Regions from separate parts of the Dietzia sp. 179-F 9C3 NHS genome, predicted to be linked through region 2. Evidence: riboswitches for the same ligand, from Rfam matches in the RefSeq annotation. Region 2 holds a riboswitch; the other holds the start of a gene.
What was found. A riboswitch is a leader RNA that binds a small molecule or an ion and turns the genes downstream of it on or off. The one in region 2 is predicted to bind cyclic di-AMP.
Positions count from the first base shown of each region.

Region 1: it holds a riboswitch for cyclic di-AMP, as region 2 does, so the genes downstream of both, ACH0BZ_RS13535 (transglycosylase family protein) here and ACH0BZ_RS08305 (C40 family peptidase) in region 2, are expected to answer to the same signal.

Region 1 covers NZ_JBIQES010000012.1:23,818-27,204, reverse strand. The annotation lists gene ACH0BZ_RS13555 (MFS transporter) at 1-48, shown strand, start outside; gene ACH0BZ_RS13550 (DUF2771 family protein) at 80-598, shown strand; gene ACH0BZ_RS13545 (cold-shock protein) at 604-1,005, opposite strand; gene ACH0BZ_RS13540 (hypothetical protein) at 1,125-1,430, shown strand; cyclic di-AMP (ydaO/yuaA leader) riboswitch at 1,608-1,769, shown strand; gene ACH0BZ_RS13535 (transglycosylase family protein) at 1,779-2,399, shown strand; gene ACH0BZ_RS13530 (hypothetical protein) at 2,488-2,685, opposite strand; gene ACH0BZ_RS13525 (helicase-associated domain-containing protein) at 2,789-3,387, shown strand, end outside.
Region 2 covers NZ_JBIQES010000005.1:174,960-178,346, reverse strand. The annotation lists gene ACH0BZ_RS08310 (NlpC/P60 family protein) at 1-878, opposite strand, end outside; gene ACH0BZ_RS08305 (C40 family peptidase) at 1,029-1,631, opposite strand; cyclic di-AMP (ydaO/yuaA leader) riboswitch at 1,645-1,798, opposite strand; gene ACH0BZ_RS08300 (hypothetical protein) at 1,879-2,097, opposite strand; gene ACH0BZ_RS08295 (DEDD exonuclease domain-containing protein) at 2,244-3,387, shown strand, end outside.

The sequences.
Region 1 (3,387 bases), on a different contig from region 2:
GGCGGCAACCGCCCCCGCCGTCCGGGCCCGCCCGGGGCCCCGGTGTGACCGACCCGGGCCACCTCGGCAGAATGGGGCCGTGAGCTCCACCAGCACATCCGAGTCGTCCCGCCGTCGCATCCGCCCCGTGACCTGGGCGATCCTCGCCTGGATGGTGATCATGATCGCCGCCATCCTGGGGGCCTGGCAGGGTTCGGAGTCGCGGCACGGCGCGCTGCCGGAGATCACCGTGACCACCGAGCGAGGCCACCAGAAGGTCCTGCCGTTCACCGCCACGGACCTCGACGGCAACACCTTCACCAATCCCGTCGCCGAGTACCGCGTGCACGACGAGGGCGTCATCGGGGTCCGGCTGCCCTCCGAGCTCCGGCGCGCCGCGCTCGCGGTGGTCGAGATGCGCGAGAACGGCGTCCACGAGCGCGAGATCCAGCCGGGCGGACCCGGTCAGCTCCGCATCCCGGTGATGTCCGACGACCTCGGCCGGCTCGAGGGCCTGGCGATCATGGCGGGCACGCTGGTCTACAACGCCGACGGCGAGGAGACCCTCCTCAACGGTGAGTGGTCGGTGGGCTTTCTCTATGACGGCGAGGTGGACTGACCCGGTCAGGAGTCCAGGTCGCGGGCCACGGCCCGCAGCACGGACGCGACCCGGGAGGCCACCTTGTGGTCGGGCCTGCGACCCCGCCGCAACTCGGGCTGGACGGTCGACTCGAGCACCTTGATCATGTCCTCGACCATCCCGTGCAGCTCGTCGGCGGAGCGCTTGGGCCCGCCGCGGGGGGCGCGCTCCTCGGCGGCCGCGGGCTCGTCATGGACCACGACGCGCAGCGCCTGCGGTCCGCGGCGCCCGGAGACCATGTCGAACTCGACCCGCTGGCGGGGCCGCAGCGTCTCCACGCCGGCCGGGAGGGCGTCGGCGCGGACGTAGACGTCCTCGCCGCCCTCCTGCGACAGGAAGCCGAACCCCTTCTCCGCGTCGTACCACTTGACCTTGCCGCTGGGCACCGCGCTCCACCTCTCCACCGGTCGCGCGCACGCGCGTCCCTTCCAGTCACTACCGGCAACCGACTGTACCCGCGCGGGCTCGCGTCGCCCCGGCGGTCCCCGGGCGGTACCCTCCCGGTGTGAGTTCCGACGACCGGCGCGACGATCCGCGCGACCCGCACGACGACCCCTGGTCCCCGGACTCCGCCCGCGGGCCGTTGGACGGGCCGCGGCAGGACCGGGCCCGGGGGCGGGTCCTGCTCCGGGTTGCCGTCGTCCTCTTCGCCGTCGGCGTGCTGTTCTCGGTCCTCGCCGCGGTGGTGCCCATCGCCCTCGGCCGGGACGCCCCGACGGTCCTGTATCTGGGCGCCATGTTCTTCACCCCCGCCGGGTTCCTCCTCGGGCTCGCGTCGGCGTTCCTCGGCTCGCGGCCGCCCGGGGTGTGACCAATCCCACAGTTCGCCATCCCTCCTGGTAACGACGGGATAACGGCGGGGCATCCCGACCTGTCCGGCCTCGCTTTATTTCAGAATGGTGACGATTGCGCATCGGCCCGGTAGTGTCCTTCGCAGACTCGTCAGCGAGTTGGCATCGGCCGCGACACCGAACCCCGCCCAGCGGACCGATGGACAGTGATCATCCACCGGGCGGGGGCGGGGGACCCACCACGGGCCCACGTCGGGCCGGCGACCCACGGTCGCCTTGGGGTGAAGCCGCCGAGAGGCGGCCGGGCGCACTCGTCCGAACCCGACAGCTCACCCCGTAGGCACTGAGTGAAAAGGACTGACGCGTACATGACCTCGTACACCGGACGCCACCGCGCCGCCACCACGACCTCCGCCCCCAAGACGGCCGCCAAGGTCGTCCTCGCGGGCACCGCCTTCTCCGCCGCCGGCCTCGCGCTGGCCCCGGCCGCCAACGCCGCGCCGGATTCCGACTGGGACCGCCTCGCGCAGTGCGAGTCGGGCGGCAACTGGGCGATCAACACCGGCAACGGCTACCACGGCGGCCTGCAGTTCTCGCCGAGCACCTGGGCCGCCTACGGTGGCACCGAGTTCGCGCCCACCGCCAACCAGGCCACCCGCGAGCAGCAGATCGCTGTCGCCGAGCGCACCCTCGCCGGCCAGGGCTGGGGCGCCTGGCCCGCCTGCTCGGCCAAGCTCGGCCTGAACAGCGCCCCGACCCCGCGCGACGTCTCCGGCGCGCCGGCCGCTCCCGCGGCCCCGGCCGCCCCCGCCGCCCCGGCCGAGGTCACCGCCGCCGACCACGTCGCGACGCTCGCCGCCGCCGCCAAGGCCCAGGGCATCACCCTGCCGATCGAGGCCACCTACGAGGCCAACAAGGCCGCCGTGGACGAGGCCTACAAGGCCAACCAGGACGCGGTCGACGCGTTCTTCAGCAACTACCTGGGCTGATCCGGGCACACCCGGCAGACCGACGACGCGGGCCGCCGTTCCCCTCGGGGAGCGGCGGCCCGCGTCGTACTCGGTGCGCCTCAGGCGGTCACGTGGTGACCCGGGTCCGGTTGACCACGGTGTAGGGGTGCACGTAGTTGATCGCGTCCGCGGGAAGCGGGAAGGTCTCCTGCCCGAAGGGCGACAGGCCTCCCGCGACCAGCGCGGACAGTTCGGTGACCGGGTGCTCGCCGAACGAGGCGTCGGGCCAACCCGGGTTGTCGTGAGTCAGTTTCTTGGCAGCCACGTGGGTAGTCTCTCACCTCCGGCACGCTTCGTCAGCAACTGGGTCGGATCCACCCCGCCGTGTCCACCCCGCCCGTCGCGGCCTCACTAGGCTGGGAGGGATCATGACGACGACGCGCGCCCCGTCCCGGCCCGGCTCCGGCGGCGACCCCGACTTCTCGGCCTGGCTCGCCGGGCGATCCGACGACGCCCTGGTGCGCCTGTGCGAGCTCCGGCCCGACGTCGCCGCCCCTCCCCCGACCTCTCTCGAGGTCCTGTCCTCGCGCCTGCGCCTGCCCGCCTCCGCGGTCCGCGCGCTCGGCGACCTGGACTGGCCGGCTCTCCTCACCCTGTCCACAGTGGTCGCGCTCGGCGCGGACTCCGGCCCGGTCCCGGTGGTGGCGGTAGCGGACCGGCTGGGCGTCGGCGTCGACGACCCCGCGTTCGTCGCCGCGCTCGCGGCACTGCGCGAGCGGGCCCTGGTGTGGGGCGAGGAGTCCTCGGCCCGGGTCGTGGCCGTGGTGGCCGGGGCTGTGGAGAACGCTCCGGTCGTCGCGCCCGATCCCGGCGAGCCCTCCGGCGAAGCCCTCGAGGCCGCCTGGTCCGGGCTCTCGGAACCGGCCCGCGCCGTCCTCAGGGCGATCGGCCGCGGCCGCACCCCGGCGGGCGCTCTCGGCGCCGAGGCCGCGCCGACGGTCCGGGAGGCGGCCGCCGAACTGGCCGC
Region 2 (3,387 bases):
TGACTCGAGCGCGGCAGCGTCTTGCCCTCCTGCGCGTAGGACCACACCATGAGGCCCGAGCAGTCGAACTCCGAAGGGCCGGTCGCACCCCACGAGTACGGCGAGCCGAGCCGCGAGAGCGCCACCCGCAGCGCGGCGGCGTTGACCCCGTCGACCGGCGGGGCCACGTACCCCTCCGGCATGACGGGCCCACCCGCCCAGAGCGCGCGCTGCGCCTCGGACAGGGCGTCGACGCGGCTGCGGACCTCGTCGATCCGCGCCGTCATCTCCTCGGACCGGCGGTCCAGTTCGTCGGCGCGGGCCCGGGCGTCGTCGGCCGCGGCGCGCGCGGCGTCGGAGGCCAGCCGCGCCTCCTCCCGGTACCGGGCGGCTTCGGACGAGGCCTGCCGGGACGCGTCGAGCGCGCTCGTCGTGGCGCCCGTGAGCCGCTGGAGCGCCCCGAGACGGTCCACGAGGTCGCGCGGGCTGTCCGCGAGGACCGCGGCGCGGGCGCCGTCGGTGCCGCCCCCGCGGTAGCGCATGGTGGCGATGTCGTCGACGAGCGACTGGTCCCGGAACGCCGCGCGGTCCGCCAGTGCCGCGCGCCCGGCGGCGACCCCCGCCGCCCGAACACGGGCGTCGCGGTCGGCCTCGGCCTGCTCGAGTTCCGCCCGCGCCAGGTGCAACTCTTCGCCCAGCGCGCCGGCCTCCTCGGAGAGGCGGCTCAGCTCGGCGAGATCCTCACCCGCTTCGCCGGTGGCGGGCTGGTCCGCGACGGCCGCGACGTCCCCGGGGCCGGGCGCGGCGGGCTGGGCGCTGACGGGGGCGCTCCCCACAGAGAGGACGGCCGCGACGGCGACGGTGCCGGCGGCCGCGCGGAACGGACGGGTCAGGGACACGGCGGGACCTTCGGATGAGTACTCAGGGGGACGACGACGCGGCGTGGGGGTGCCGCACGGAGCACGAGTCTACAGACAGCGGACCCCGCCGACACCCGGTTCGTGACCGGGCGTCGGCGGGGTGCCGGGATAGGTGCTCGGAGCCGCGACTCAGTAGTAGCGGGTGGCGCCGTAGAACGGCATCGAGTCGACCGGCGCGTAGCTCACGCTCGTACCGGAGTAGGGCGCGTGGACGACCTGGCCGTTGCCGGCGTAGATGCCGACGTGGGTGGCGCCGCTGTAGAAGGCCACGATGTCACCGGGCTGCAGGTCCGACTTGGCGACCGGGGTGCCGCCGCCGATCTGGGCCTGGCTGGTGCGCGGAATGGAGATGCCCACCTCCTTGTACGCCCACGACGTCAGGCCGGAGCAGTCGAAGGAGTTGGGACCGGTGGCGCCCCACACGTAGGGCGAGCCCACGCGGGTCTTGGCGGCGTCGAGGATGCGCTGGCCGGTGGAGACCTGCGGTGCCGGGTTGGCGAACTCGACGGGGGCAGCGGCCTGCTGCAGGCCGGGCGGGAGGGCGATGCCCTCGGGGACGTCGACGGTGACCTTGTTCGGCACACCCGGCAGGCGGAGCTCGGCGGGGACATCCACCGTCACGGGCGCGGCGGTCGCGGTACCGGCGGCGGCAACGGCGGCACCGGCGGCGAGCATGCCGGCCGCGGCGACACGACGACCGTTCGAGCTGGTCTTGATGCTGTGGGCTCCCACGAGAGACGAATCCTCTTTCTTCCTGGCGACACCGACCGGGTTAGCTGACGGGTTCGGACACGCAAGGCTGTCCTACGCCGACCGTGACCTGGCGGCCCTGTCGGCGATTCACCCCAGTGGAACGTGGTTCCCCGGCGAGCCTCTCGACTCTTAGGTGGTGACCCCGGCTCCCCACCGGTGGGCGGGCGATGACTTCCGAGGTCTCGAAAAGGTTACGAAACCGTCTCGTCGATGTCCAGTTGCCACGTCAGGCAGCGCCCTGGACCCCCACGATCTCGACCTCCGAGAGCAGCCCGGCCGCCCGGAGCACCTCGATCGCGGACCGGATCTCCGGCGCCAGGACATACCCACATGAGTCCGCTTCCGGCGCTTCTACCGGGACATTTTCCGCACCGAGGACGTCGATGAGGCAATCGTCGCAGCCGTGCAGCGCTCGTGGACAACGGGAGCAGTCGATCGAGAGCATGATCTATGTCACATCCCATCCCGGGCGTGTTGCCCGTTCGTTACCGTTCCGCGATTTGCGGCCCTGCCGCGGACCCTACGGTCCGGCTACGACATCCCCCGTGCGGCGGCGGAACCCTGTCGGAGGCACGGGCTACCGTCCCGGGCATGCACTACGCCACCGCCGACCCCGTGGGGATCCAGGTCGCGTTCGACGAACTCGAACCCGACCTGTCGCAGGTGACCTTCGTCGTCGTCGACCTCGAGACCACCGGGACACGGCCGGGCACCGACGAGATCACCGAGGTCGGTGCGATCAGGGTGTGCGGCGGAGAGGTCCAGGCCGAGCTGTCCACCTTCGTCGCCATCGACGGCACCCTCCCCGCCCACGTCAGCCGACTCACCGGCATCGCTCCCGAGGACCTGCACGGCGCCCCCTCCCTCGGCGAGGTGATGTCGACCTTCCTCGAATTCTCCCGCGGGGCGGTCCTCGTGGCGCACAACGCCCGGTTCGACCTCGGGTTCCTCCGTGCCGCCGCGGCCGCCGTCGACCTCGCCTGGCCCGATCCGGTGTCGCTGTGCACGCTCGCGCTCGCCCGCCGCATCCTCCACTCCGGCGAGACCCGCAGCCACCGCCTCGCCGACCTCGCGGCCCACCTCGGCGCCACAGTGCAGCCCACACACCGCGCGCTCGCGGACGCCCGCGCCACGGTCGACGTCCTCCACGCCCTCATCGCCCGGGTCGGGGACTGCGGGGTGGCGACCGTCTCCGAACTCCGCGCCTACGACGCCCGCCTCTCCCCCGACGTCCGCCGCCGCGCCGCCCTCACCGACGGCCTGCACCGCGGGCCGGGTGTCTACGTGTTCCGCGACGCGGCCGGGGGCCCGCTGTACGTCGGGTCGTCCACCGACGTGCGCCGCCGCGCCCGCTCCTACTACTCCGGCGGCGACACGCGCGGGCGCATGCGCACGATGGTCGGACTGGCGACCACGGTCGACGCCGTCCCCTGCGCGCACATGCTCGAGGCGTGGACCGTCGAGGAACAGCTCATCGACGCTCTCCAGCCGCCGTACAACCGGCGGTCCCGGAGCCCGCGTCGCGGCTGGTGGCTCGATTCGGCCCCCGACGGCTCCGCTCGGCCGCGGGTCACGCGGACCCCCGGGGGCTCCGGAGCCGTGGGGCCGTTCCGACGCGCGGACGACGCCCGCGAGGCCTGGTCCGACCTCATGGCGCTGCCCGACCCCCCGCGATCGCGGGAGCGCTGGGACGCCCTGGCCGGGGGCACCGACTCCTCGGCGCTGCGCGCCCTGG